Regions from separate parts of the Alitiscatomonas aceti genome, predicted to be linked through region 2. Evidence: a T-box and tRNA genes for the amino acid it is inferred to sense, from the RefSeq annotation. Region 2 holds a T-box; the other regions hold tRNA genes.
What was found. A T-box is a leader RNA that pairs with one kind of tRNA and senses whether it is charged. The one in region 2 lies ahead of leuS (leucine--tRNA ligase), so its partner is inferred to be a tRNA-Leu.

Region 1: it has a tRNA-Leu gene. The T-box ahead of leuS (leucine--tRNA ligase) is inferred to sense a tRNA for this amino acid. The anticodon was not compared.
Region 3: it has a tRNA-Leu gene. The T-box ahead of leuS (leucine--tRNA ligase) is inferred to sense a tRNA for this amino acid. The anticodon was not compared.

Annotation. Positions count from the first base shown of each region.
Region 1 covers NZ_JAOQJF010000016.1:2,054-12,045, reverse strand. The annotation lists gene OCV69_RS09220 (TM1266 family iron-only hydrogenase system putative regulator) at 35-283, shown strand; gene OCV69_RS09215 (ABC transporter substrate-binding protein) at 288-1,424, shown strand; gene OCV69_RS09210 (ABC transporter permease) at 1,475-2,257, shown strand; gene OCV69_RS09205 (ATP-binding cassette domain-containing protein) at 2,241-2,870, shown strand; gene OCV69_RS09200 (purine-nucleoside phosphorylase) at 2,940-3,782, opposite strand; gene OCV69_RS09195 (manganese efflux pump MntP) at 3,859-4,422, opposite strand; tRNA gene OCV69_RS09190 (tRNA-Leu) at 4,559-4,638, opposite strand; gene OCV69_RS09185 (4Fe-4S binding protein) at 4,792-5,538, opposite strand; gene OCV69_RS09180 (amidohydrolase) at 5,768-7,129, shown strand; gene OCV69_RS09175 (hypothetical protein) at 7,174-7,659, opposite strand; tRNA gene OCV69_RS09170 (tRNA-Gly) at 8,100-8,171, opposite strand; rRNA gene OCV69_RS09165 (23S ribosomal RNA) at 8,249-9,992, opposite strand, start outside.
Region 2 covers NZ_JAOQJF010000002.1:35,578-45,569, forward strand. The annotation lists gene OCV69_RS01060 (elongation factor G) at 1-1,692, shown strand, start outside; gene OCV69_RS01065 (M20 metallopeptidase family protein) at 1,839-3,020, shown strand; gene OCV69_RS01070 (sulfite exporter TauE/SafE family protein) at 3,040-3,798, opposite strand; partial or broken gene OCV69_RS01075 (IS200/IS605 family transposase) at 4,211-4,351, shown strand; gene OCV69_RS01080 (PBECR4 domain-containing protein) at 4,646-5,014, opposite strand; T-box leader at 5,345-5,581, shown strand; gene leuS (leucine--tRNA ligase) at 5,684-8,095, shown strand; gene OCV69_RS01090 (MurR/RpiR family transcriptional regulator) at 8,271-9,170, shown strand; gene OCV69_RS01095 (hypothetical protein) at 9,271-9,992, shown strand, end outside.
Region 3 covers NZ_JAOQJF010000014.1:137-10,128, reverse strand. The annotation lists gene OCV69_RS08450 (efflux RND transporter permease subunit) at 1-2,076, opposite strand, end outside; gene OCV69_RS08445 (TetR/AcrR family transcriptional regulator C-terminal domain-containing protein) at 2,245-2,841, shown strand; tRNA gene OCV69_RS08440 (tRNA-Leu) at 2,965-3,047, opposite strand; gene OCV69_RS08435 (phosphoribosylaminoimidazolecarboxamide formyltransferase) at 3,154-4,332, opposite strand; gene OCV69_RS08430 (IMP cyclohydrolase) at 4,361-5,074, opposite strand; gene OCV69_RS08425 (EFR1 family ferrodoxin) at 5,110-5,937, opposite strand; gene OCV69_RS08420 (DUF4163 domain-containing protein) at 6,141-6,980, shown strand; gene upp (uracil phosphoribosyltransferase) at 7,082-7,711, shown strand; gene OCV69_RS08410 (hypothetical protein) at 7,817-8,152, opposite strand; gene OCV69_RS08405 (hypothetical protein) at 8,229-9,083, opposite strand; gene OCV69_RS08400 (hypothetical protein) at 9,227-9,412, opposite strand; partial or broken gene OCV69_RS17120 (hypothetical protein) at 9,524-9,673, opposite strand.

The DNA.
Region 1 (9,992 bases), on a different contig from region 2:
AGGCGATGAGATCCTGTACAGAAAGGAACAGATTATGGAAACACGCGTAGCGCTCATTGGGATCATGGTGGAAAATGCAGAATCCGTAGAAAAGCTCAACGACCTCCTCCACCAGTACCGTTCATACATTATCGGCCGCATGGGCGTGCCTTACCGTGAAAAGGGCCTTTCTATCATCAGCGTCGTCCTGGACGCGCCTATGGACAAGATCAGCAGCCTTTCTGGAAAGCTTGGAATGCTGGACGGAGTCAGCACAAAAACAATCTATTCCAGGAGGAATTAATATTATGAAAAAATTCACATCCTTCATTCTTGCCGCAGCCCTGGGCATGGCGCTCCTTACGGGCTGCGGTCCTGAAAAACCGGCGGAGACCTCCGCTGCGGGATCCGCAGAGTCCCAGACCGCTGCGGCTTCTTCTAACGCAGAGGCTTCTGTCCCTGAAACCAATGAAAAAGAATCCTCTGAGGCCGCAGCAGCAGGAAAAGAATCCTCCGGCGGCAGCGGGGACGGCACCGTGATCCGCGTCGGCGGCTTAAAGGGCCCCACCACCATGGGCCTTGTGAAGCTCATGGACGACACAGAGAACGGAAAAGCCCAGAATGATTATGAATTTACCATGGTGACAGCCGCTGACGAGCTGACAGCCCTGGTGGCAGGAAATAAGGTGGACATTGCACTTCTTCCCGCCAATGTTGCCGGAGTCCTCTACAACAAGACAAAGGGCGGGATCTCTGTCATCGACGTGAACACCCTGGGCGTTTTATACCTGGTATCCTCCGACACCTCCGTCACCTCCATTGACCAGTTAAAGGGAAAGACCGTATACCTCACCGGAAAGGGCACCACTCCGGAATATTCCCTCCGCTATCTGATGTCCGCTGCCGGACTGACCGAGGATGATGTGACCCTGGAGTTCAAATCCGAGCCTGCGGAGGTGGCCTCTGTCCTGGCGGAGGATCCCAGCCGCATCGGCCTTCTCCCCCAGCCCTTCGTTACCTCTGCCCTGGCCCAGAACGAGAGCCTTTCTGTGATCCTGGATCTGACAAAGACCTGGGATGAGGCCCAGGAGCAGGCCGAGACCAAAAGCCGCATGATCACCGGCGTGACCATCGTAAATAACGATTTCCTGGCCGCCCACGGCGACCTGGTGGATACCTTCCTTTCTGAGCATGAGGCGTCCATCCGCTTTACCTCTGAGGATCCCGACACAGCTTCCATGCTGATCGAGGCCGCCGGGATCGTTCCCAAGGCTGCCGTGGCGAAAAAGGCCCTGCCTGGCTGCAATATCGCCTTCCTGTCCGGCGGTGAGATGAAAACGGCTCTGTCCGGCTATTTAAAGGCCCTCTTTGACCAGAACCCTGCCTCCACAGGCGGAGCCCTGCCGGATGACGCCTTCTACTATACGGGAGCCGTTTCCAACTAAATGACCGGGCCGGAGCTTCCGGCTCTATATGTAAAGGAGCAGATACTTCCATGCACAGATTCCCAGACTGGTCCCGAAGGACCGCCATTCTGCTGTTCTGGCTGTTTTTGTGGCATCTGGCATCCCTGGCTGTCCAGAACCAGATCCTTCTGGTGGGGCCCCTGGATGCCTTAAAGGCCCTGGCTGTACAGCTTGCCTCCCCAGCCTCCTGGGGAGCCCTCTGGTTTTCCTTCGGCCGCATCAGCCTGGGATTTTTTATGGCCTTCCTGGCGGGTCTCCTGACCGGCTCCCTGGCCTTCTGGAAGCCCCTGGCAGGTGAGATCCTGGAACCGGCCATCCAGTTCATGAAGTCCGTGCCCGTGGCCTCCTTCGTGATCCTGGCCCTCATATGGACCGGAGCAGAAAACCTTTCGGTCTTTATTTCCTTCCTTGTGGTCTATCCGGTGATCCATATAAACACCCTGGCCGGACTCTCCCATGCGGATCCGGGTCTTCTGGAAATGGCCCGGGTCTTCCGGGTCCCGGTCTGGAGGCAGGCCCTTTCCATCTACCGGATCTCTCTGTATCCATACCTGGAAAGCGCTCTGAAGACCTCTCTGGGCATGGGCTTTAAATCCGGCATCGCAGCCGAGGTCATCGGCGTTCCCGGCGGCTCCATTGGAGAAGGGCTTTATATGGCCAAGATCTATCTGAGCACCGCTGACCTCTTTGCCTGGACCCTCATGATCATCGCCGTCAGCTCTGTCTTTGAAAAGCTGTTTCTTCTTCTGTTAAAGACCATTGCCGGAAACGGCGTTCCCGGAAAGGAGGAAAACCATGCTGCTTCCGTCTGATCCCGCCTTCCGGGTCACCGTCCGGGACCTGACAAAATCCTATGGGGACAGTCTTGTGCTGGACCATGTATCCCTAAATCTGGAAAGCGGCTGTCCCTGCTGCCTTATGGCTCCCTCGGGAGCTGGAAAGACCACGCTTTTCCGGATCCTCATGGGACTGGAGACCGCTGATTCCGGAACCATAGAGGGCCTGGAGGGCCGCTCCTTTTCTGCGGTTTTCCAAGAGGACCGCCTGCTTGAGGGATACACCGTCCTCCAGAATATCCGCTTCGTCACCGGCCGCGGGTATCCTGCCCATGAACTGACTGCCATCATAAAGCACCTTCTGCCCGAAGATTCCCTTAAAAAGCCAGTGTCGGAATTTTCCGGCGGCATGAAGCGCCGTACCGCCATTCTGCGGGCCATCCTGGCCCCGGCTGATATCGTCCTCATGGACGAGCCCTTCACCGGCCTGGATCCGGACACAAAGCAGCAGGCCGCCCGTATGATAAACAAATATACCGCTGGAAAGCTCCTTCTTTTTTCCACCCACTCACAAGAGGACGCCGCTCTCCTGGGCGCAGAGATCCTCCGGCTGGGCGAAAACGGAGGCCTCTGTTCCCCCGGGATCTGATCGGTCCCGGCAGGCAGAGGCCTCCGTCTTATATGGACCGCCCATGGCAGTCCTTTCCTGTTTTTTTGACTATTTTACGCACAGATACTCATGGTAAATGGCAGCCAGGGACTTTTTCACCAGCCGCTCAAACAGAGGAGCCACCCGGTCCGCCGTCTCCTGGACCTCCTTATGGCTCAAAGGCTGGGGAAGGATCCCGCTGGCCATGTTGGTGATACAGGAGATCCCGCACACGCTCATACCCATGTGGTTGGCAGCAATGGCCTCGCAGACCGTGCTCATGCCCACAGCGTCCGCTCCCAGAGTCCTGGCCATACGGATCTCCGCCGGCGTCTCATAAGCCGGGCCTGTGAACTGTACGTAAACGCCCTCCTGGATCGGGATGTTTTCCTCTTTGGCCACCCGCCGGATGATATCCCGGATCTCTTTCCTATACACATCACTCATATCCGGGAATCTTGGGCCTGCCTCCTCGTCATTGGGCCCGATGAGCGGAGACGGGATAAAGCTGCTGATATGATCGCTCATCAGCATAAAATCCCCAGCCTGATAGCCAGTGTTCACGCCGCCCGATGCATTGGTGAGGAATAACAGCTTCGCGCCCATGAGCTTCATTAAACGGATCGGCAGCGTCACCTCATCCATGGAATACCCCTCGTAAAAATGTACTCGGCCCTGCATGATCACCATGGGTACGTCCTCCACATAGCCGAAGATAAAACGGCCCTTATGCCCCGGAACCGTAGACACTGGGAAACCCGGAATGTCCTTATAATCCAGGATCTCTGCGATCTCCACCTTCTCTGCAAAGTTTCCCAGGCCGGAGCCCAGGACCAGAGCCGCCTCCGGCTTAAACGTGATCTTTTCCTTCACGCTCTCATAAATCTTCCGTACATCCAGCTTTCTGTCCATAGCCATTCCTCCTCATATAAATATTGATGATATATACTGCATTTTTCCGGAACGCTTAAGTCCTCCCGGCCATACCCTATCCCAGGATCCCCAGGTGCTCCAGAAGGATCTTGCAGCCCATGAGCACCAGGATCAGCCCGCCGGCAAATTCTGCCTTCCCTTTATATCGCAGGCCAAACACATGGCCCACCTTTACTCCGATGGAAGATAGGATAAATGTGATCACTCCGATAAACGTCACTGCCCAAAGGATATTGACATTTAAAAAGGCAAAGGTCACTCCCACCGCCAAAGCGTCGATGCTGGTGGCCACCGCCAGGGGGAGCATGGCCTTAAACCCAAAGGAGGAGTCCAGGGACTCGGCATCCGTATCCCGGGATTCCCGGATCATATTGATCCCGATGATCCCCAACAGGATAAAGGCGATCCAGTGGTCAACCTTCACGATCACATTCTGGAACTGGCTGCCCAGAAGATATCCCAGTGCTGGCATCAGCCCCTGGAAGCCTCCAAAATAAACGCCGCAGGTCAGGGCATGGCCCAGCTTAAGTCTCTGGACCGAAAGGCCCTTACAGACAGAAACCGCAAAGGCGTCCATAGAGAGACCCACGGCAATGATAAAAAGCTCTGTTAAGCTCATGGGAGTTCCTCCTGTCTCTTTTAAGTATTTTTCTCCGGGGAAGGCTTTCCTGTCACAATGTCATGGAACATGTCTTCCTATGATATAAAAAAGCACTGTACCTGTCGGTAAACCGGCAAATACAGTGGTCTTTTCATGCGGATGAAGGGACTTGAACCCCCACGGTTGCCCGCCAGCTCCTAAGGCTGGTGCGTCTGCCAGTTCCGCCACATCCGCATCGTGTCAAACACGCGCATCGTATTATACCACTGTCAGAAGGCATTTGTCAATCCCGTTTCGTCTCCAAGGCAGCCCGGCTGCCGCTGTTCACCAGAAAGCCCGTAAACAGCAGCATCCGCAGTCCTGCTCCTTTGGTCCTCTTCTGTATGCTTACAGATAATACTCGTTCTCCCGCCGTTCTGCCAGCCTGGACGAGAACTCCCTGGCAAACGCGTGGTATACCTCCACATCCATGTTCTTTGCATGAACTGGACAATTCCGGATACAGCGGAAGCAGGAAATACAGATCTCCGGATTCACCTGGAACTGGTCATTGATGGCCTGGACCGGGCAACCACGCTTACAGATCCCGCAGCCAACACATGCATCCGAGATCAAAGGCTTAAACTTCCCTCCGGGAACTGCTTCCTTTTTATAAGGACGGCTTCCAGGGATCGTGCTCTTCATGGCTTCCGACGCAGCCGCACGCTTTGCAAACTCTGCATCCGCCTTCAGGTCCTCCCCATCCGGACGCTCCGTCTGGATCTCCCCATATGTATGGCGTCCCACCAGGGCAGCCGCTCCCCTTACAGCAAATCCATGTTCCCTGGCAATGTCCTCCATCTCCACCAGCGCATCGTCATAATGACGGTTTCCATAGGTAGCCACGAGAATGCACGGCGTTCCATTTCCCTTTAACCCGGAAAGCCTGGGGACCGCTACCATAGGGATCCTGCCTGCGTATACCGGCATTCCAATGATCACCAGATCCTCCGGGCCAAACTGACAGGATACTCCCGTATCAGAAGGCAGCGTCAGATCCACTGTCTTATAGCCTGGATCCAGCGCCGCCGCCATGGCCTCCACACTTCTTTTCGTATTCCCCGTCGGAGAAAAATAAACTGCTGTAACCCCCATATATGTCGCTCCTTTTCACATAATTCTGTATATTTATCTGATTCTATTGTATCCTCCAAATCGCTGTCCGTCAACCCGGTTTCCCTCCTATTCTTTTTTCCTATCTTTCCTTTTTGAAGAATAAAATAGACAAATTCTCTGACAGCATGTATACTATTGATATTAGGTCAAAAATTTTTTGACCCGGACTTCATACGATGAACATATTTAAAAAATGGGAGGTAATACCATGGACAGAACTGAACAACTGAAAAATCTGGTGGAAAACTGCCGGGATCTGATCTTAAAGACAGAACGTGACATCTGGGCCAGCCCCGAGACTGGATACCATGAATGGAAGACCAACGCATACATGGAAAAGCTCTTTGAAGATCTTGGCTACACCCTCACAAAGGCTGGAGATATTCCCGGCTTCTATACAGATGTGGAAACCGGAAAGCCGGGTCCCAAGGTAGCGATCCTGGGAGAACTGGATTCCCTGATCTGCGGAAACCACCCGGACGCTGACCCGGAGACGAAGGCTGTCCATGCCTGCGGCCACAACGCCCAGTGCGCGACCCTGGCAGGAGTCGCCGCGGCCTTAAAGCAGCCCGGAGCCCTGGACGGATTATGCGGCTCCATCCGCCTCATGGCCGTTCCTGCGGAGGAGCTGATCCAGTTGGGTTACAGGGAGGGCCTCAGAAAGCAGGGAACGATCCATTATTACGGCGGTAAGGTGGAATTTATCTACCGCGGCTATTTTGACGGAGTCGACATGGCCATGATGATCCACGCCGGCAACATGCCGGAGGGAAAATACCTGACCATCAACCCCGGCTGCAACGGCTGTGTTGTAAAGAATGTGACCTTTGAGGGTGTGGCATCCCATGCCGGCGGTTCCCCGGAAAAGGGCATCAACGCCCTGTATGCAGCCACCACTGCCATGACCGCAGCCAACGCTCTCCGCGAAACCTTCCTGGACAATGAGCATATCCGTTTCCACCCCATCATCACCGAGGGCGGCGCAGCCGTAAACGCCATCCCCGAGAGGACCAAGGTGGAGACCTATGTGCGCGGCGCATCCTATGAGGCGATCGTGGAATACAATAAAAAGCTGAACCAGGCCATGGCCGGATCCGCCGCAGCCATCGGCGCCACCGTTCTTCTGGAGGACCGCCCGGGTTATTTCCCATTAAATAACGATAAGAACCTGAACGCTCTGGCAAAAGAGGCCATGGAGGCTGTTGGCGGCCCTGGCTGCGTAGAGGAGACCGATCACTGGGATACTGGCAGCACCGATATGGGAGATGTTTCCTCCATCATGCCGGCGGTCCATCCCTACGGCGCAGGAGCCATTGGAACCGGTCACGGCATGGATTATTACATTGACGATCCGGAACGGGCCTGTGTTGCTCCGGCTAAATGCCTGCTGATCATGGCTGACCGCCTTCTTTCCAATGACGCAGCCCTGGCGAAAAAGGTCCTTGCTGAAAGCAAACCGCGCTTTGCCTCCAAGGAAGAGTATCTGAAAGCCATCGAAAGTCTCAACATGACTAAAAATGCTGTGGTAAAAAAGGAAGACGGAACCGTTGTTCTGGATTTCTTAAAATAATTCAAGAGCCGGGGCCTCCATTTCTGGATCGCCCCGGCTTCACTTTATTTTGCCAGTTCTTTCACTGTATCTAAAAATTCCTGGGGCACCTTATAATAGAAGGCAGCCACTGAAACCGGGATATTGGCTCCCTTTACGGCGTTACTGGAATATACCCGTTCGATACAATCCGTATCCTTAAAGGTCGTGATCGTTTCGATCACCTCATACTCCGGCTCTTCACTTTCCTCTGTCTTATTATAATTTACCTCTACCTTTTCCCAGATCCTGAGTCCAAACTCCGGCACCAGATCGCCTGGCACCTCCGTGATCCGTTCCCACTCCGGAGATTCCAAAAGCTTCTGGATCACAGTCGGGTCCTCCGTCGTATTTACAGGCACAGCCGTACTTTCGGCTGTGAAAATTTCAATTTTATACTGCCCTTCCTCCACCGCAGCATCTTCTTCCGCATCTTCTGCCTTTTCTCCGCCACATCCAGAAAGCGCCAGCATAAGCCCCAGAAGAGCTGCTATCCATAATTTCTTCATCAATGAGGTCATCTCCTTATATGCTGCATTTTTATGAAGCCAATCATATCACAAAAGCAGCCATTATACAAGTCCGAGGCATTCTGCCAGCGGGACCCACAAAAACAGCGGAAGTCCCTATAAATCGGGACCTCCGCTGAAATGCACTCTCTTAAAAAGCTCGGGACGGGAGGGTCTGCCCCAGCGCAGCCCACAACAATGGGCGCAGCGAGGGCATTCGGACCTGGGCGTCAGCCCTGTGGGGGCGGAGACTGTCTCGTGCTTTCAGACTCTTTTTTATCTTTTTCTGCAAATAAAAAAAGCACGAGACGGGAGGGTCTGCCCCAGCGCAGCCCACGACAGTGGGCGCAGCGAGGGCATTCGGACCTGGGCGTCAGCCCTGCGGGGGCGGAGACTGTCTCGTGCTTTCAGACTCTTTTTTATCTTTTTCTGCAAATAAAAAAAGCACGAGACGGGATTCGAACCCGCGACCCTCGCCTTGGCAAGGCGATACTCCACCACTGAGCCACTCGTGCATTTCTTCCTTTATCCTGTTTTTCGCGTACCTTCAAAACCACATACTGAACTTCCGAAACCTTCTAAAACAGCCTTTCTGGATAAGCCCTCGACCGATTAGTGACAGTCAGCTCCGTACATTGCTGCACTTCCACCTCTGCCCTATCTACCTCGTCGTCTTCAAGGGGTCTTACTTCTTCCGAATGGGATATCTCATCTTGAGGGGGGCTTCACGCTTAGATGCCTTCAGCGTTTATCCCGTCCGGACTTGGCTACCCGGCCGTGAGCCTAGCGGCTCAACCGGTGCACCAGCGGTCCGTCCATCCCGGTCCTCTCGTACTAAGGACAGCTCCTCTCAGATATCCTGCGCCCACGCCGGATAGGGACCGAACTGTCTCACGACGTTCTGAACCCAGCTCGCGTACCGCTTTAATGGGCGAACAGCCCAACCCTTGGGACCTACTCCAGCCCCAGGATGCGATGAGCCGACATCGAGGTGCCAAACCACTCCGTCGATGTGAACTCTTGGGAGTGATAAGCCTGTTATCCCCAGGGTAGCTTTTATCCGTTGAGCGATGGCAATCCCACTTTCATACCACCGGATCACTAAGTCCTAGTTTCCTACCTGCCCGACCCGTCGGTCTCGCAGTCAAGCTCCCTTCTGCCTTTGCACTCTGCGAATGGTTTCCAACCATTCTGAGGGAACCTTTGAGCGCCTCCGATACCCTTTCGGAGGCGACCGCCCCAGTCAAACTCCCCGCCTGACATTGTCCCCCAGCCAGGTCATGGCTGCAGGTTAGAAACCCAGTGACGCAAGGGTGGTATCCCAACAGCGGCTCCACAGAAACCGGAGTTCCTGTCTCATTGCCTCCCACCTATCCTGTGCATGCATCACCGAATCCCAGTATCAAGCTGGAGTAAAGCTCCATGGGGTCTTTCCGTCCTGGCGCAGGTAACCAGCATCTTCACTGGTATTTCAATTTCACCGGGTGCATTGTCGAGACAGCGCTCAAATCATTACGCCTTTCGTGCGGGTCGGAACTTACCCGACAAGGAATTTCGCTACCTTAGGACCGTTATAGTTACGGCCGCCGTTTACTGGGGCTTCAATTCAAAGCTTCGGTTTCCCTGACCTCTCCTCTTAACCTTCCAGCACCGGGCAGGCGTCAGCCCATATACCTCACCTTTCGGTTTCGCATAGACCTGTGTTTTTGCTAAACAGTTGCTTGAGCCTATTCTCTGCGGCCGGATCTCTCCGGCACCCCTTCTCCCGAAGTTACGGGGTCATTTTGCCGAGTTCCTTAACAATGCTTCTCCCGCCGGCCTTAGGATTCTCTCCTCATCCACCTGTGTCGGTTTACGGTACGGGCACATGGTACACAATAGCGGCTTTTCTCGGCAGCCGGAATCGCACACTTCCCTACTTATGTTCGGTCCGCGTCACAGATTCGGATCATGAAACGGATTTGCCAGTCTCACTCCTACCCTGCTTGCCCGGGGCTCTGTCCCCCGGTTGTGCTGTCCTTCTGCGTCCCCACAGTTCTGATACCATGCGGTACAGGAATCTGGACCTGTTGTCCATCGGCTACGCACTTAAGCCTCGCCTTAGGCCCCGACTTACCCAGGGCAGATCAGCTTTACCCTGGAAACCTTGGATATTCGGCCTGGAGGATTCCCACCTCCATCTCGCTACTCATTCCGGCATTCTCTCTTCTTAAAAGTCCACAGCTCCTTACCGGTACTGCTTCGCTCCTTTAAGAATGCTCCTCTACCAATGACTTACGTCATTCCTGAGCTTCGGTGACGTGTTTCAGCCCCGGACATTTTCGGCGCAGGACCTC
Region 2 (9,992 bases):
AATATGGATGATGACCATGCATCCTTCCGTGAACTGATCTTAAAGCTGGAAAAACAGTTTGGAAGAAAGATCGCCCCGTTCCAGGTGCCGATCCGTGAAAATGAAAAATTCGTCGGCTTCGTAAACGCTGTTAAGATGGAGGGCAGACGGTTTACGAATCTGTCCGACTATGAGGAATGTGAGATTCCCGAATATACGAAGAAAAACTTAGGGATCATCCGCGATGCCCTGATCGAGGCCGTGGCTGAGACCAGCGAGGAATATATGGAGCGTTATTTCTCCGGCGAGGAATTCACCCAGGATGAGATCTATACAGCCGTACAGACCAACGTCTGCCAGGGCAATATCGTTCCTGTCATGATGGGCTCCGGTATCAACTGCCAGGGCTTCCACGCTCTGTTAAACGCCATCGACCGCTACTTCCCGTCGCCGGATGAGGCTGGCGAGTGCATCGGCGTGGACGTTTCCAACGGCGAGCGTTTTACAGCTAAGTATAACGACGAGGTCTCCCTTTCTGCAAAGGTATTTAAGACCGTGGTGGATCCGTTCATCGGAAAATACTCCATGATGAAGATCTGTACCGGCATTTTAAAGCCCGACAGCACCATTTATAACGTAAATAAAGATGCAGAAGAAAAGATCGCCAAGGTTTATATGTTAAGAGGTAAGGAAGTGATCGAGGTTCCGGAGTTAAGGGCCGGAGACATCGGCGCTGTTGCGAAGCTAAGCGTTACCCAGACCGGCGATACCATCGCTTTGCGGAGCGCTCCCATCGTTTACCATAAGCCGAAGATCTCCACACCGTATACATATATGCGCTATATGGCAAAGACCAAGGGCGACGAAGACAAGATCTCCAGCGCGCTTTCCAAGCTTATGGAAGAGGATCTGACTCTGCGGGCTGTCAACGATGCAGAGAATCGTCAGAGCCTTCTTTACGGTATTGGCGACCAGCAGCTGGAAGTGGTTGTCAGCAAGCTCCTGGGCCGTTATAAGGTAGAGGTAGAGCTCTCCAAACCGAAATTTGCATTCCGCGAGACCATCCGCAAGAAAGTGGAGGCTCCCGGAAGATATAAGAAGCAGTCCGGCGGACACGGTCAGTTCGGCGATGTTAAGATGTCCTTTGAGCCCTCCGGCGATTTGGAGACACCTTATGTATTCGAGGAAAAAGTATTCGGCGGCGCAGTTCCCAAGAACTACTTCCCGGCAGTGGAAAAGGGCGTTCAGGAATGCTGCGTGAAGGGCCCGCTGGCCGCATATCCGGTGGTCGGCATCAAGGCTACTCTTCTGGACGGCTCCTACCATCCGGTGGACTCCTCCGAAATGGCCTTTAAGATGGCTGCGACCCTGGCCTTCAAGAAGGGCTTTATGGAAGCCGGTCCGGTGCTCTTAGAGCCCATCGCCTCCTTAAAGGTCGTGGTTCCGGATAAATATACCGGCGACGTAATGGGAGATCTGAACCGCAGAAGAGGCCGCGTTCTTGGAATGAATTCCTTACACGGCGGAAAACAGGAGATCGTGGCGGACGTGCCAGTATCTGAGCTTTATGGTTATAATACGGACCTTCGTTCCATGACCGGCGGTATCGGCGTATTTTCTTATGAATTCAGCCGTTACGAGCAGGCTCCCGGCGACGTTCAGAAGAAGGAAGTGGAAGCAAGGGCAGCAAGCCTTGATTCTTCCGAGTCCTAAGATACAGAAATAAGCGGTCCCCTTCCCGGGTTTCGGAAAATTTCAGAAATCCTGGGGAGGGGACTTTTGCAGTACGGTCCCGGCAGACGCCCGCCAAGGCTGGGAACGCAGATACAGGAGCGGACGGACACGAAAAGGAGAAAAATATGTGGGAAATTTGTAAAGATTTACAGGATGAGATCGTAACCATGCGCAGGGACCTGCACCAGATCCCAGAGATCGGGGGAGACCTGCCGGAGACCAAGGCATACGTAATGAAGAAGCTGACAGAAATGGGGATCCCATTTACTGAAAATAAAAGCGACAGCGGCCTTATGGCTGAGATCCGGGGAGGAAAGCCGGGAAAGACCATTGCCCTCCGGGCTGATATGGATGCCCTGCCCATCCAGGAGGCCAATGAAGTGGAATATATCTCCCGGCATGAAGGAATCATGCACGCCTGCGGCCATGACGCCCATACGGCCATGCTCCTGGGGGCAGCCAGGGTATTGAGTGAAAATAAGGACCGGATCCCAGGTACAGTCCGCCTTTTATTCCAGACCGATGAGGAGGGTTCCAGAGGAGCGGAGCGCACCATAAAGGAAGGCGGGATCCAGGGGGCGGACGCAGTGTTCGGCACCCATATCGGAACCATACTTTCTAAAGACATCCCGTCGGGAACCATGGTATGCACGCCGGGCTGCTGTATGGCGTCTTTCGATAAATTTGTGATCCGGGTAAAGGGTAACGGCTGTCATGGCTCCACACCGGAAAAGGGCGTGGACCCCATTAATATCGCTTCCCATATTGTGATCAATCTCCAGGAGATCGTTGCCAGGGAGATCGCGGCCACGAAGCCGGCAGTGCTGACCATCGGCCATATGGAGGCCGGGTTCGCATACAATGTGATCCCATCGGAAGCTCTGATCGAGGGGACCATCCGTGCCCTGGAGGAGGACGTCCGCCAGGAGCTGGCCAGACGGATCAAAGAGGTGGCGGAGGCCACGGCCAGGACCTTCCGCGGTGAAGTGGAGTATGAGATGATCTGGGGAGCTCCGCCGGTGATCAGCGATCCAGAGATGGCGGCTCTGGCAGCAGATTGTGCAAGAGAGGTGGTCGGGGAGAGCCGTGTCATCGACCATGTGGACGCGCCCAACATGGGAGGCGAGGACTTTGCTTATTTCCTCAATCAGGTGCCGGGAGCCTTCATGTTCTTAAGCTCCTCCAACCCGGAAAAGCACACCGACGTCCCCCATCATAACCCCAGGTTCAATGTGGACGAGGATGTGCTTTGGATCGGATCAGCCATGTTTGTAAAGATCGTGGAAAGATTTCTGGAAATAGAATAAAAGAACAGAGGATGCTGCTTTATTTGCCCAGCAGCAGCTTTACGATCAGCACCACCACCACGCAGATCATCACGGGCCGGATGATCTTTGCTCCGTTTTTCACGGCAAAGCCTGCGCCGATGTAATTTCCCAGGACGTTGCATACGGCGCATGGAATGCCGATGGCAAAGGGAACGTTTCCAGAAAGGATGTAGCTGATGAGGGCGGTATAGTTGGAGACGATCAGGACCATCTTTGCATTCCCGGAGCTGGTGCGGATATCATAGTGGAACAGGAATGTAAAGAGCAGCATGGCGATGGTGCCGCCGCCGGGGCCGTAAAGGCTGTCGTAAAGGCCGATGGTCATACCAGTGATTAGGGCCATGAGAATGTTCCGGGCCGTCAGAGGCTGCTCCTTTGCCGTGTAACTCCAGGCGTTTTTCACGAAGATCACCAGAACGGCGGTCAGGGGCAGCAGTACCATGAGCATGGACCGGATCTGGGCGTCGGTGAGGTAAAAAATGATCCGGGTGCCTAAAAAGGAGCAGAGGAACGAGGAAACGGCGCTGACAGCTGTGATCTTAAGATCCAGACAGCCGCTTTTAAAGTATTTATATGCGGCGGCGGTGCTTCCGAAGGCACATTGGAACTTATTGCATCCATATACGTAATACATGGGCATTCCGCACATCATATAGGCCGGCATGGCGATGAGTCCGCCGCCTCCGGCGATGGAGTCGATGAATCCGGCGACAAACAGCATGGGACAGAGCCAGATCAGATTGTGAACGTATTCCATAGCAGTAAAATCCCCCTTGTGGTTTTGTTTTTTATCATTTGTGCCCTACCATCATAAACTGGTTCATGGAAATAGTCAAATGATTTTGGATTCATCACCGGGTCCGGCCTCCGGGGAAGCTGCCTGGGACCGGAAGGAAAGGAGGCTGAAGGCGTGAGCAAAGAACAAAAGAGGATGGCCGCGATCTTTCTGTGCATCATGGGGATCGTGGGAACGCTGATGGCCTTGAAGCGGTAAGGGCTTCCGGAGGGACCGGAACGATAAAGCACCTTCCTCCGCCGCTATGACGAAGGGAGGTGCTTTTCTGCACGGACAGTCCGATCAATTAAAATTGTGCTGCGGTGATAACATGAAAAAATTGGAAATAGCTTTTACAGATACAAGAGAAAAAGTTGTGATTGATTGATGAAACTTCTGGACAGAAGGATATTATATTCGTATAGTCGGATTAAATGAGGATAAAATAAAAAAGTATATCCAGGACCAGGAAAAGCATGATATTGCAATGGATAAGTTAAGTGTAAAAGAATATGAGGACCCTTTTAAGGGTTAATGCCAAGCAGTAACAATACCCATTAAGGGACGACGAGTCAAGAGCAATATGGCTTGAACGGGGATGTGGGAAGGGCTATGTAAACAGAAATCCAACAGCTAAAAGAGAAGGCCAGCGCCTTGAGACGTTGGCCTGGTAACAAGGGATTATAGCTCTGGAGCAAATCACCCATGGAACGGGTGATTATGATTTTGTTGTTTTGGGAGTGAGCCGATCATACTGAACGGTGACTTCTCCAGTGACGATGTTGATTTTTTCTTTCTTCAGTAGTGTGTAGCGCGGCTGGCCCTGAGCTTAGTCCTTCTCCGCTTTTGGGAAGAAAGTGCGGCACACCTGGGTATCATTCCCTGTGCGCTTGGCCAGAAATTCCTCCAAATGGACAAGTGGCTTCAATCGTGGCTCCATCTGTTGGAAAAATACGCTCTGTTGTGTCTGGGCGAATGTCAGCTTACCGGATAAAATCTCCTGCATAATATTCGCCCGCCTGCCGGTCAGAAAGCGGATATTGTCTGTCAGTTTATGTAAGCCTGCCAAGTGATGGAAGTCCGCCCGATCAAAAGAAATGGTAAACTCCAGTGTTTTTCCTTTTCGTCCGGCAACAATATGGTACTGATAGGGCAGCAGGCGTTCAAAACCCGCTGCACATTCCTGTAATAAATCCATCAAAATTCCTCTTTCTTAATGAAAAAAGACCCTGCCTTATAGCAGGGTCTTTTGGAGCATTTTCTTTCGGCCTTAACAGCCTACGCCGGTTTGAGGTTTCACTGCACAACCCCTCCTGAAAGCTCCGTAAGACAATGCCTGCCGGCGCACCCTCTTACTTCAACGCTTTGACAGACACACGCCGTTGCCTGTCTTGTACTATTATTATACGCGGCAAACGAAAATATGTCAATCCCCATGCAAAATCCACACTGAGAAAACAGTATGTCGCAGGGCAATGGATTCCGGCACTTGACAGAAAAACCGAAATATGATACATTAAATTCCAGTTCAAAAACTTAGAAGAGGAGCAGTAGGGACGGAATGGGATCCAGAGAGCCGCTGGGTGGTGCGAAGCGGTTTCCGTGAAATTCTGAACTCGCCTCGGAGTTGCATGCTGAAGGGGATTTTTTAGTCTCTGGGTAGGCAGAGCCGGTCCGACCGTTACCAGGAAATGAGTGCGTGAAAGCCCAGGGCCTTCACGAAATAGAGTGGTACCGCGTGTGAATCAAGCCCCACGTCTCTATGAATGGATAGAGACCTGGGGCATTTTTGTTTCACTGGGAAGTTCCGTTCCCGGCGAGGCATATACACTGGTGATCCGTACCAAAGGAAATGGAGGAAATCGTCATGGCACAGTACAACCATGCCGCCATTGAGAAAAAATGGCGGGAAAACTGGGAAAAGAATCCCATCAACGTAAACGATGGAAAAAAAGAAAAATATTACTGCCTGGATATGTTCCCGTATCCGTCCGGCAGCGGCCTTCACGTTGGCCATTGGAGAGGCTATGTGATCTCTGATGTGTGGAGCCGCTACCAGCTTTTAAAAGGAAAATATGTGATCCATCCCATGGGGTGGGATGCCTTCGGCCTTCCGGCTGAAAACTACGCCATTAAAATGGGCGTGCATCCGGCCAAATCCACAGCCGCCAATGTGGCCAACATCAAGCGCCAGATCGGTGAGATCGCAGCCATCTATGACTGGGATATGGAGGTCAATACCACAGATCCGGCCTTCTATAAATGGACCCAGTGGATCTTTGTCCAGATGTTCAAAAAGGGCCTGGCTTATGAAAAGGAATTCCCCATCAACTGGTGCCCGTCCTGTAAGACCGGTCTGGCCAACGAGGAAGTGGTCAACGGCTGCTGCGAGCGCTGCGGAACTCCGGTGACGAAAAAGAACCTGCGTCAGTGGATGCTTAAGATCACGGCCTACGCAGACCGGCTGTTAAACGATCTGGACAAGCTGGACTGGCCGGAAAAGGTTAAAAAGATGCAGACCGAGTGGATCGGAAAATCCTACGGCGCAGAGGTGGAATTCCCTGTGGAAGGCCGGGATGAGAAGATCACAGTCTACACCACACGCCCGGATACCTTACACGGGGCTACCTTCATGGTACTGGCTCCGGAGCATAAGCTGGCAAAGGACCTGGCTACTGACGAGACCCGGGAGGCCGTTGAAAAATATATTTTCGATGCTTCCATGAAATCCAACGTGGACCGTCTCCAGGATAAGGAAAAGACCGGCGTGTTCACAGGAACCTACGCCATCAACCCCTTAAACGGCGCAAAGGTTCCCATCTGGCTGTCTGATTATGTGCTGGCCGATTACGGTACCGGCGCCATCATGTGCGTACCGGCCCACGACGACCGTGACTTTGAATTTGCAAAGAAATTCAATATCCCGATCATCCAGGTCATCGCCAAGGACGGAAAAGAGATCGAAAATATGACCGAGGCCTATACGGAAGCCTCCGGTACCATGATCAATTCCGGCGACTGGAACGGCATGGAGTCCTCTGTCCTTAAAAAAGAGGCGCCGGTGATGATCGAGAAAATGGGCATCGGAAGAAAGACTGTCAACTATAAGCTCCGTGACTGGGTATTCTCCCGGCAGCGTTACTGGGGCGAGCCGATCCCCATCATCCACTGCCCCAAGTGCGGCAACGTTCCGGTTCCCGAGGACCAGCTTCCGCTGACACTGCCCGAGGTGGACAGCTACCAGCCCACAGGCACCGGGGAATCTCCTCTGGCAGCCATCGACTGGTGGGTCAACACCACATGTCCCTGCTGCGGCGGTCCGGCCAAGAGAGAGACCAACACCATGCCCCAGTGGGCCGGTTCCTCCTGGTATTTCTTACGGTATGTGGACAGCAAAAACGATAAGGAGCTGGTATCCAGGGAGAAGGCAGACAAGTATCTTCCGGTGGATATGTACATCGGAGGCGTAGAGCATGCGGTGCTCCATCTGCTTTACTCCAGGTTCTACACCAAGTTCCTGTATGACATCGGCGTGGTGGATTTTGACGAGCCCTTTAAGAAGCTGTTCAACCAGGGTATGATCACCGGAAAGAACGGCATCAAGATGAGTAAATCCAAGGGCAATGTGGTGTCTCCGGACGATCTGGTCAGAGACTACGGCTGCGATGCACTGAGAATGTACGAGCTGTTCGTGGGCCCGCCGGAATTAGACGCCGAGTGGGATGACCGCGGCATCGAGGGCGTTTCCAAATTCTTAAAGCGTTTCTACAACCTGGTCCTTGACAATAAGGACAAGGATGTGAAGGAAACAAAGGAGATGCTGAAGCTGCGCCATAAGCTGGTCTACGATATTGAGACCCGGTTTAACCAGTTCAGCTTAAATACAGTGATCTCCGGCTTTATGGAGTACAACAACAAGCTTTCCGAGCTGGCAAAGAAAGAGGGCGGAATCGACAAGGAGACCTTAAAGACCTTCGTGATCCTGCTGGCTCCCTTTGCTCCCCACCTGGGCGAGGAGCTGTGGAGAGAGCTTGGCGGCACAGACAGCGTATTTCATGCCACATGGCCGGAATGCGACGAGGAGGCCATGAAGGACGATGAGATCGAGATCGCTGTCCAGATCAATGGAAAGACCAGAGGAGTGATCATGGTTCCCGCCGAGATCTCCAAAGAGGAGGCCATCGCGGCAGGAAAAGAGGCTGTGAAGGATAAGCTCACAGGCACCATTGTGAAAGAGATATACGTTCCCAGAAAGATCGTAAACATTGTGCAGAAATAATTAAAAAGCATAAAGAGGGGCTGCTGCAGAATCCTTTTGCAGCGGCCTCTTTGCGTCTGTCCATGGAGGTTTATATTTTCTTATGCATAACAGGGAAAATGTTACAAAAATACTGGACTTTTTGTTAAGAAATTGTGTATAATGATTACAAAACAGAAAGATGCGAGGATGACCCATGAGTTTTTTGGAGGCGGTAAATGAGAAATACGGGGAACTGAGCCCGGTACAGAAGCGGATCGCAGATTATATGTATAAATATCCCGATGAGGCCTGCTTTTATTCGCTGCGGGAAATGGCAAACGCCCTGGGGGTCACAGAGGTGACGGTCCTTAGGTTTGCGAGAAAGCTTGGCTTTGACAGCTATGTGGATATGAAAAAGAATCTGCGGGACCATCTCCAGGCCAGGCTCCTGGGAAACGAGACTCTGAGACCTGCCAGTGCCCACAGCATGACGGGAACCAGGGAGTTGGACCATGAAGCCATGTTTAAGGAATTTGTGGCCAACGAGCTTCAGGTGCTTAAAAATACATATTCCCAGTGCGGGCTGGAGCAGGTGCTGACGGCAGTATCCCTGATCCGCCAGGCCGGCACGGTCTATGCCATTGGAAACGAGCTGGCAGCAGTGGGGACGGCGTATCTGACCCGGAGGCTCATGACCATCGGGATCCGGGTGGAGGATCTGGGGTCCCAGAGCCGCGCCCTCTACATCGATCACCTGATCCATGCGGGCCCGGAGGATGTGGCAGTGATCTTCAGTAACCCAGGGTACGCAAAGCATGTGGTGAATACAGTAAAATATCTCAATGAGAAGCGGGTGCCCCAGATCGTGATCACCGATAAGATCTCATCGCCGGTGGCTGCCTATGCAACGGTGGTGCTCACCTATGATAACCATGACCTCTATTATTACAACTCGGTCCTGGGTTTTTTCTCGCTGACCAATCTGATCGCATATTTTACAGCTGTCGGCAGCCCGGAGGATACCACCCGGCTGCGGAACCAGATCCTGGAGGCCCGGGAGAGCATCGGCACCATCTCCATGTATAAGGATTCCAGGGGAAGAGATGGAAAATAAGGCTGTTTAAAATGTGGCAATTTTGTGGTAGACAGGATTTGACAGTGACATTTCGTGGAAAGTATGGTAATATGGTCGGGATGGGAGGAGATTTTTATTTATGCATAAGCGTTTATATACATCACTTACAGCCGTGACAGCCCTGGTTTTATCTGCGGTCCTCATGGTCCCTGCTTTCGGTGCGGTGAAGGAGCAGGCAGTGGACACGATCCTTCTGGAGCCGGAAACTCTCTGGGAGGATGAGGTGCCGGTGGATCTTTCCTGGAAGACCCAGCAGGATAAGGGCCGCTGGATCGACGAGATGGGCATTGCAGGCGATTCCAAAAGCCTGATCCTGGTGATCAATAATCTGGAGACCGAGGGCGGTGAGGAGATCCCTGTACAGACCCGGAACGGGAAAAAGGGCCAGTCCTCCAGCCGTGAGCTGGCTGGGAATTCCCGCCTCTTCTATTATTCCAGATGTGCGGACGGAGGATGGAGAGAGGTTTTTGCCGTCAACTGCTATATTTCCGGAGGCTCCGGAGAGGACGAGGATATTTACGGCGTATACCGGCTGGACAGTGCCTTTGGCCTGGAAAGCGATCCGGGAAGCCTGGTTTCCTACCGCCAGTTAAGCCAGAAGGATTACTGGATCACAGATCCGGAGGATGAAGATTTTGGAGCCATTTATACGGCCGGGGAGGAAGGTCCCGGAACGAAGGAGGCCGTCCGCCTGGGTGAAATGAAGGCCTTTTCCAATTATGGGATGATCCTTAAGCCAGAGACAGAGGGAGATGCTTATCCGGCTCTGGTGGTGAACTGCCAGCAGGCCAGCACCGAGGA
Region 3 (9,992 bases), on a different contig from region 2:
CTTATTTTTCAGCTCCTGGTAGCGGCTGGAGATTACGATGGCATAATCAATGTTGGCGCCCATCTGGATGGAGCTGACGATCAGATAGCTTAAAAAGTATACGGGGCTGTTCTGGAGCGTGGGGAAGGAAAAGTTTAACCACACGCTTCCCTGGATCACCAGGATCAGCAGAACAGGAAGGCCCACGGACATGAAGGTGAATAAAAGCACCAGGATCACAAATACGATGGTCAGGACGCTGATGAGCGTATTGTCGTGGGAGAAGGAGGACGCAAGGTCATAATCGCTGGTGGAATTGCCCACCAGATAAAAGCTTCCGGCCGGATAATAGCCTCCGATCACCTCATGGAGGGTATCCAGGAACGCGAAGGTCTCCTGGCCCTCCTCCGGCAGAGCCAGATTTAAGAGCATCCGGGAGTATTTTTCGCTCTGGAGCTGCTCCTTGGCGTCATTGATCTGTTTGTTCAGGTCATCCAGATCACTTCTGGTATCGTCGTCCAGGGTGATATATCCCTGGTCCAGATACCCGTCGCCCACATACTGGTATAAAAACTGGAACATATCGATGATGGGGACCTTGAAAACGTCAATATTATTGATGATCCGCACATATTCCTCCCGGTCGGCGGCGTAGGCCTTATAGAACAGGCGGCAGATCTCCATATCCATATCCGTCAGCTCGGAAAACTGTCTGGGCGTCAGGGCGTCCGTCAGAACATATCCGTCCTTTACCTCCACGTTGGCCAGGCCCAGGGCTGTGTCCACCTGGGGAAAGGCGCTGAGACGTTTTAAAAGCCGCTCCTCTGTTTCATAGTCCCCGGCCGGGACCACCACTGCCAGGGTATTCTGGCTTCCAAAAACGTTGTCTATATTCTCCCTGGCGATCTCCGTTTCATTTTTCTTTTCAGTTTTCACTGTATTAGTGCCGTAGGAATACGGGCAGTTTCCAGCCAGATAGGCGGCGGCGGCAAAGGCGATTACAAACAGCGGCGGAGTGATGTATTTCAGACTGGTCACAAACCGCCCCCAGACGGTGATCTTCGGGATAAAGCTCTTATGGGGGGTCCGCTCGATGAGCTTGGAAAACAGCATAAGAAGCCCCGGCATTAAGGTAAATACCGAGAGGATACTGAAAAGCACGGCCTTGATAAGGACGACGCCCAGGTCCATGCCGATGCCAAACTGCATGAACATCATGGCGGCCAGGCCGGCCAGGGTAGTCAGGCAGCTGGAGGAGATCTCCGGGATCGCCTTGCTTAAGGCCAGGATACAGGCTGTACGGGTATCTGCCGTCTCCTTCTCCTCACTGAACCGGTGGCACAGGATAATGGCATAGTCAATGGCCAGGGCCAGCTGTAAGACCACGGCGATGGAATCAGAAATAAAGGAAATCTCTCCCAGAAGATAGTTGGTTCCTTTATTTAAGAGAGCCGCTGCCACAAAGGTCAGAAGCAGCACCGGGATCTCTCCATAAGTCCTGGAGGTCAGGAAGAGCACCACAAGGATCGTGATGGCGGCCACCACAAGAATGCTCTGCATTTCCTTTTCAAGCCTTGCAGACCCGTCCTCTCCTACCTCGGAGGAAATGGAAAGGTCGTAATCCTTTAAGGTCTCCCTTAACTGCACCATGGCCTCTTCACTGACGGGATCGTCGGTCTCTCCCTCAAAGGTCACGGAATACAGGGCGGCTGAATCCTTATAATAGTCGTCCCGGTCATCGGCGTCGATGGTATTTTCATCCTCGTCCACCTGATCGCCAAAGGTCACAGAGGAAACTCCCGGGATGGCCTCGATCACATCCTTCAGCTCCTCCGCATTTTCATATGTAATATTAGAAACCATGACCCGGGCTGTGCCAAAGGTGGTAAACTCGTCTTCCATCAGCTGGAGACCCTGCCGTGTCTCTGTCTCCTCCGGCAGATAATCGGTGATGTCATTATTCACCTGGACCCAGCCCTGCGAAATAAGGCTGAAGATGATCCCTGCTGTATACAGCAGGAAAAAAAGGTTTCTTTTATCCACGATCAGAGTTGCCAGCCGGACAAAGAAGCCCGGTTTCTGTCTGTTGTCTTCCATAATTTCTTTCTGCTCCTTCCTCTGTCTGGTCTGTTGTTTCAATGTACAAAACTATATATCAAACGCTGAAAACTTCCCATACACAATATTCGTCACTTGTGTAAATCTACACATTTTGATATAATTGTGGTGCGTTTACGGAAAAAAGATCACGATAATGGAGAGTATATGAAACGAAACGAATTGTCCCTGCACAGAAAAGAACAGATGGCGGCCTCTTTGAAAAAGCTGATGACGAGAAAAAATCTGGGCCGCATTACCATACAGGAGCTGGCCGACGACTGCGGTATTAACCGGTATACATTTTATTACCACTTCCAGGATATTTACGATCTGCTGTCCTGGACCTTCCGGCAGGATTTCGAGAAGCTATTTGCCGACCGGTCCCGGTGCCCTACCCTGGAGGTGTGGATCCAGAATCTGATCCGGTATTTAAAGGAAAATGCTGCGGTGTGTAAGTCTGCCCTGAGCAGCATGGGGGGCGATTCCTTCCGGCGGATCTGCGTGGAGGACATTTCCGGAATGATGCATGACCGGCTGCGGGAGCTGTGCCGTGGGCGGGCGGTACCCGATGATTACCTGGATTTTCTGGCTGCGTTTTACCTGGAGGCTGTTTCCGGGATCATGATCGGCTGGATCCAGAGCGATATGGAATCCTCCGAGGAGCAGCTGACCCGGTATCTGCTCATTGCCCTGGAGGGTTCTCTGGAAACCTCCCTGGACCGGTATGTGCGGAGCAGCCGCATGACGGAAGAAACAGGCTGATCCTCTTCCTCCCAGGGCAGATGGCATCTGGGAGTTCGGTTCTCCCGGATGGTTTATGGAAAGATACGAAAAAAGGCGCTGTACACAGGAAATTTCCCTTGCGTACAGCGCCCTTTCTGGCAGTGCCGGCAGCCGGACTTGAACCGGCACGAGGTTGCCCCCGTCAGATTTTGAGTCTGATGCGTCTGCCATTCCGCCATGCCGGCATCGGTTCAAAACCGAATATAAGTCTATCATAGGTTTTGAAGATTTGCAAGGGAAATTTTTATTCGGAAAAATCTGCCGGTCTGAAGGGCCGGCAGATCCATCTTTTTAGTGGTGGAACAGCCGGATCCCCGTAAACGCCATGGTCATGCCATACTTATTGCAGACCTCGATGACATTATCGTCACGGACAGAGCCGCCTGGCTGGGCAATGTATTTAACACCGCTCTTATGGGCTCTTTCGATGTTGTCTCCAAAGGGGAAGAAGGCATCGGAGCCCAGGGCCACATCCTGCATCTGATCCAGCCATGCCCGCTTCTCTTCTCTTGTGAATACCGGCGGCTTCTCTGTGAAGATCTTCTCCCACTGACCGTCCGCCAGCACGTCCATGTATTCGTCCCCGATATAAACGTCGATGGCATTATCCCGGTCGGCCCGTTTGATCTTATCGATAAACGGAAGGTTCAAAACCTGGGGAGCCTGCCGTAAGAACCAGTTGTCTGCCTTCTGGCCTGCGAGACGGGTACAGTGGACTCTGGACTGCTGGCCCGCTCCGATACCGATGGCCTGGCCGCCCTTTACATAGCACACGGAGTTGGACTGGGTGTACTTTAAGGTAATAAGGGCGATCATCAGATCTACCTTTGCAGCTTCCGGCATCTCCTTATTATCTGTAACGATGTTGGACAGGAGATCTTTATTGATATCCAGCTCATTGCGTCCCTGCTCAAAGGTAATGCCAAAGACCTGCTTGCGCTCGATGGGATCGGGAACGTAATTTTCGTCGATCTGGATCACATTGTAATTTCCATTTTTCTTTGCCTTTAAGATCTCCAGGGCCTCCGGCTCATAGCCCGGAGCAATGACGCCGTCGGAAACCTCTCTTTTAATGAGCTTCGCCGTATCCACGTCGCAGGGATCGGAAAGGGAAATAAAGTCGCCGAAGGAAGACATACGGTCCGCTCCTCTGGCCCTGGCGTATGCACAGGCCAGGGGGGAGAGCTCTCCCAGATCGTCTACCCAGTAGATCTTCTTTAATACGTCGTCCATGGGAAGGCCCACAGCGGCTCCGGCCGGGGATACGTGCTTAAAGGATGTGGCTGCGGGAAGTCCGGTGGCCTTCTTTAATTCCCTTACCAGCTGCCAGCCGTTAAAAGCATCTAAAAGGTTGATATAGCCCGGTCTTCCATTTAAGACGGTGATGGGCAGTTCGCTTCCATTCTCCATGAAAACCCTGGACGGTTTCTGGTTGGGGTTACAGCCGTATTTTAATTCCATCTCTTTCATTGAAACGTCTCCTTTTGTATATGATCTGTTACTTATTTTTATTTACGATCCTGGTCTCATACGTTCCTGTGGCAATATCAATGAACCGTACGAACAGGGAAACCTTGTTATCCTGGTTTAAGCTGTTCCATACCATCTCTGTAAATTCGTCGATGGTCCCGTCGATCTCCACCCGCTTCGGCTCGCCTTCAAAGCTGGGAAGGGGATTTCCGTCGCCCATGTACGTATGGATGAACCGGCCTTCGCCGTTTAAAGGCTTTTCATAGGCATAGGTAAACCGGCAGCAGCTTTCCGGATTTCCATTGCTGCTCTTTAAGATGGACATGGCGTAATTATAGCCTCCATTTTCAATGTGCATGATCCCGGAGATACGGGGCGTGTAGTTGGGTCCGTCCGGCTCAAATTCCCGGCAGCGTAAGGACTGCTCAAAGGTGAGCTGCTTATCCATTCCCTCGTAGATGGTGTCGGTCTGGTCTCCATTGGTCACAATGGTCTTATTGCCCAGGACACGGACCGGCGCATAGATGATAAGGCTGGGATCGGAAAGCTTTGCCGGATCGAAGGCCTGGGTGCGGATCCCCTCTCCCTCTTCTACAAATACGCGGTTCCTGCTGTTTTCGCTTCTGCCCATGATGAAATACGCGGTGACAGCCTTTGCTCCGTCTTTGGATCTGCCGATGACGATTCCTCTGCCCGGATAGGAATTACTCCTTAATTCCTCTGCAAGTGATAATAATTTCATAGGATACTCCTCCAGATTATTAGTTTTCGCTGTTTTTATAAGAAAAGGGAGATGGCAGCCCGGCGGGTATAGCCCTCTTCCAGTTCATGCTGATGGTAAAGATAGCCTTCATCCTCATAATATCTGGCCTGCTTTGGACATTTTTTAATGCAGGCCCCGCATTTGATACAGATACCTGTATATTCCCGCACGTTTTCATGGCTGATGGAGCCCATGGGACAGACATCGGCACAGATCTTACAATCGTCGCAGGCGTCAGAAACCAGGGATTTTACCTTCCGGATATCAATGGAAACGCCCTTCCGGTCTCTGGGCTGGTAGTAGCCCCGGTAGGGATGGGGTACGCCATCCACTTCCACAGGGGCAGGCGCTTCTCCCTCTGGAAGCCCCTTCACCTTCTCCGCAACCTTTCCGGCAAAGGCCAGGGCCTCTTTCATATCGTCTGCATCGGGACGGCCGGCAGCCAGGGTCTTTGAGAAGGAATGCTCGCCTACAAAGGCAGCGGCAGCCACTGTATGGAAACCGGTATTTTCCAGGATGTCCCGCAGCTCAATGAGGCCGTCGTCGAAATTTCTATTTCCAAAAAGCACCACCGGAACCGCAAGAGCGCCGTTTCCCTGAATGGTGGCCAGGTATTTTAACAGTACATTGGGAACGCGCCCGGCATAGACCGGCGTTCCGAAGATCACCAGATCGTCTTTCCCCGCAGCAAAACCGTTTTCTCTCATTCCGGGAAGGGTAAAATCATAATCCTCCCGTTCTGCCCCAAGAAGCCGCGCCGCCTCATCGGCAATGGTCAGAACTGTTTTCTTGGTGGTATCTGTGGCGCTGAAATAGACCGCCCATACTTTTTTTCTTTCCATGGTGTTTGACCTCCCTAACAGGACATAGTCCTTCATTATGTACAGCATACCATATTTTCCTGTGGTTGGAAATACACAATTCAAAATCCATTACAGAAAATTAAGAATTTCTACATATTTCTTCTCCTGTACTTTAAACGGCCTATGGTTTATAATGATATCTATACGGCAGCTTTATGCTGCGTGAAGGAGGTTCGTTACAGATGAGAAAACAACACGTTCTGTTTGCGGCGCTGGCAGCCGCTGTGGCCCTTTCGGCTTCCGGATGCAAATCCAGGGAAAAGATCGACCTGGATACCCTCCATACCTCGGAGGCTGAGACCATGGCTTCCACAGAGGCTTCCGGCGGGGATAAAGAAAAAGAAACGGAAAAAGAGACCCAGAAGGAAACGGAAAAAGAAACGGAGGAGACCCAGAAGGGAGCGGATTCCTCCTCTGCCCTGAGCGTCCGGTCCAAGATCGCCACGGAGAAGCAGGGAAAGACGTCCATTGAATACGCAGTCTTATCCAATCTGCGGGATCCGAAGATGGAGGATGCGGTCAATGCTCTTATTAAAGAAAAAGCGCTCCAGGTTTTAACGGATTATCAGGTCGATCCGGCGGCCGATACCCTGTCGGTCAAATGCACCGTCGTATCTCTGGATAAAAACAAAGCAATCCTTACCTATGAAGGCTCTCTGATGGTAAACGGAGCCGCCCACCCCTCTGATCTTTTTTATACCACCACAGTGGATCTAAACAAGGGGACGCTCCAGGGGCTTTCCGATTACGCCGACGCCTATACCATGGCCGGATATATCCTGTCCGACGACTGTGTGCTGAAAAAGCCCGCAGACTCAAAAGAGGCGCTGGAGTATTTAAAGACCCAGGACCTCAACGCCATGTGGGAGATCCTGAAGCAGTGCGATTTCACGGCGGAAAATCTGGAGGGCTTCCCCCAGTCCTTTTCCTACGAGAACCAGGGCGTTATTTACATGGCTGTGCCTGTGCCCCATGCCCTGGGCGATTACGTGATCGTAAGCTATACGCCGGATACGAAATAGTTGATTTCCCGTTGGATTTCTGATAGGATTATGGGAAGATCGATGCCCGGGGACCGTTCTGTGCCCGGGATACAAATAAAGAGGAAAGGCTGGATAATACTATGGAAAATGTAACGATCATCGAACATCCGCTGGTGCAGCATAAAATCTCCATGCTGAGAGATAAGAGAACGGGTACAAATGAATTCAGGACCCTGATCGAGGAAATCGCAACTCTCATGGGCTATGAGGCCCTGCGGGATCTTCCTCTGGAGGAGGTCGAAGTGGAAACTCCCATCGAAACCTGTATGACTCCTGTTATTGCCGGAAAGAAACTGGCCGTGGTACCGATCCTGCGTGCAGGACTTGGCATGGTCAACGGGATCCTGGCCCTGGTGCCCACTGCCAAGGTCGGCCACATCGGCCTGTACCGGGATGAAAAGACCCATCAGCCCCACGAATATTTCTGTAAGCTGCCGGATCCCATCGAGCAGCGTACCATTGTAGTAACAGACCCCATGCTGGCCACCGGCGGCTCTGCTGTGGCAGCCATTGACTTCATCAAGCAGCATGGCGGAAAGCATATTAAATTCATGTGCGTCATCGCGGCCCCGGAAGGCCTGGAGCGTCTTAGAAAGGCCCATCCGGATGTCCAGATCTATGTGGGCCATCTGGACCGCCAGTTAAATGAAAAAGCCTACATCTGTCCGGGTCTGGGCGACGCCGGAGACAGGATCTTCGGAACCAAATAAAACAGACAGCAAAGGAGCTGCTGCAAAAGAAAGTTTTCCGTGCTTTCCTTTTGCAGCAGCTCCTTTTTATGACGGATATCCAAAGGCAGGCCGCATTCGCACCGCCTATTCGATCCTGAGGATGACCGCCCCCATGGTAAGCTCTCCTGCGCCGGTCACCGTATACCACCTTCCTCTTCGCAGACGGATCTTCTCCCGTATGCCCGGGGTAAGATAGCCGATCTCATACGTCTCTCCTGTTTCGGTATCTGTAAAGACTACGGCTGTATCGCAGCTGCTGGAAACCTGGACAGTCCCAAATACCGGCTGTATCTGCTCTCCCTTCAGCGAAGTGCCTTCCCTGTCTGCCAGGGTAAACGTATGGGTCTTCTGGATCCCCAGATAAAAAAGAAACGCTGCGCCAACAAGTATCAGTAAGCAAATAAGGATCCGTTTTTTCATAACTGCACCTTCCTTTCTGACCAATGAATGATCCAGACCATCTCCAGATCCAGTACAAAGAAATGGGAATGGAGGTCTACTGGATCTGGATCCACTCCGGCGCTTCTGAAAGGGGGATCTCATACGCCTGGATCCTGGCATGATATTCTTCTTCAGAGATCTCCGTTCCATTCTGCATATAAGTAAATACCGGAGTTTCTCCTTCCAGACGGGCCGTGGACGTAAAAGAGTCGATCCGCATGGCGTTTACCCCGTCATCCGAAATTTTATAGAGATCCGTTCCGGATTCCGCAGCGCTGCTGCTGTAAAACACCTCGATGACCCCGTTTTCATAAAGCGAAAAATTGGTCCTGTATCCAAACTCCATTTCCGGGAAAATACGGACCGCATGGGTTCCATTCCATCCGTACAGATCATAATTCCACGGAGTAAAGACCGGGGACACAGTCCCATACTCTCCGCCAGCGATCAAAAGCTCCTGGGTCCCATTCCCGTCTATATCATAAAGGGCGTAATATATATCCTGCTCATGGGTGCGGATCTCCATACTGATATGCTCTCCAAAGCTGCTTTCATAAAGCTCTGAATCCCTGAGATCCACATAAAAATCATTCTGCACCATCTGGCTGTATTCCTCTAAAATGGGATCATAAGCCGCTGGCTGCCCGCGCGGCGGAGCCTCATGCTCTGCCATATCCGCTTCCTTCGTATCCGGTTCCTCCCGATCATCATATACAGGGATCCCCAGTATCCGGATCCTCCATCCATCATCATATCCGGTCTGGGAGTCCAGATCCAGCTGGTGGAATCGGGTCACATCATATAAGACCGCCTTGAAGCATACACTGCCCCCGTCCTTATATCTTAAAGGAACCGGGATCAGGAGCATGGCGGCAATGACTGTCATTGGGATCCAGACTTTTCTTTTCATCTGGCTGCCTCCTTTCCAGGGCCTTATAGCGCCCCGGTTTTATAGTATTTTCTTGGCAGAAATTTTTATGACGGCTGGCGGATGCCAGACGTCTGTATCCTCCGCAGGGATCTGACACAAGGACAGCAGCAGCAGACCGGCCGTTACCCCTCTCCCATCATCCAGTGTCCATGATGCTCCCGGGTCAGTACAGTCCGGTAATAGGCATTGACTGCTGACACAGAGTAATCATTGGACGGATCCATAGGATCATACCTGCTGACGGCGATACACTGAAAAAGACTTCTGTATTCTTCCGGCAGATGCTTCAGATGCTGTGGTTCATACATCAGTGTATATGCATCCAGTGGGCCCCCATCATAAAAGGTGTACCCATAGATGGGATCCGCCGCCCCATATTTTCCATCGTAAAAAGCCTCCACCGCCGAATGTCCATGGTATGCCCTTTCTGGATCAGCGAGATAGAGAACTCTGGCAGGAATACCGATACATCCCAAAAGAACGACCGCCACGCGGGCCATGTCCGTGCACCAGTCTGTACCGCGGGCCAGGATCTCCTGTTCTGTTCCCCCGAACCGCTTCTTCTCCAGGGAGGTTTCACACTTTTTTGCGATCCCGGATGTGAAGGCAAGGATAGTCTCAATGGAGGCGCGGTCCTCCTGTTTTTTAATGTCTGCGCCAGGCCGTACAGATCGTGGCCTTCCATATGGGGACAGAACGGCGGCTCCGCATAAAGCAGATCATAGGACTCTGGATCCAGACGGACCATCCGGCGCAGGAGTTCGTGATCGATGGAACGTGGATCATGGGGATCATTTCTCAGCATCACTTCATAGGCCGCACCAAAAACGCCATAGCCCTGTTTCATTGGGTGTACCTCCTAAATTGTTATAGGATCAGACTCTGCAC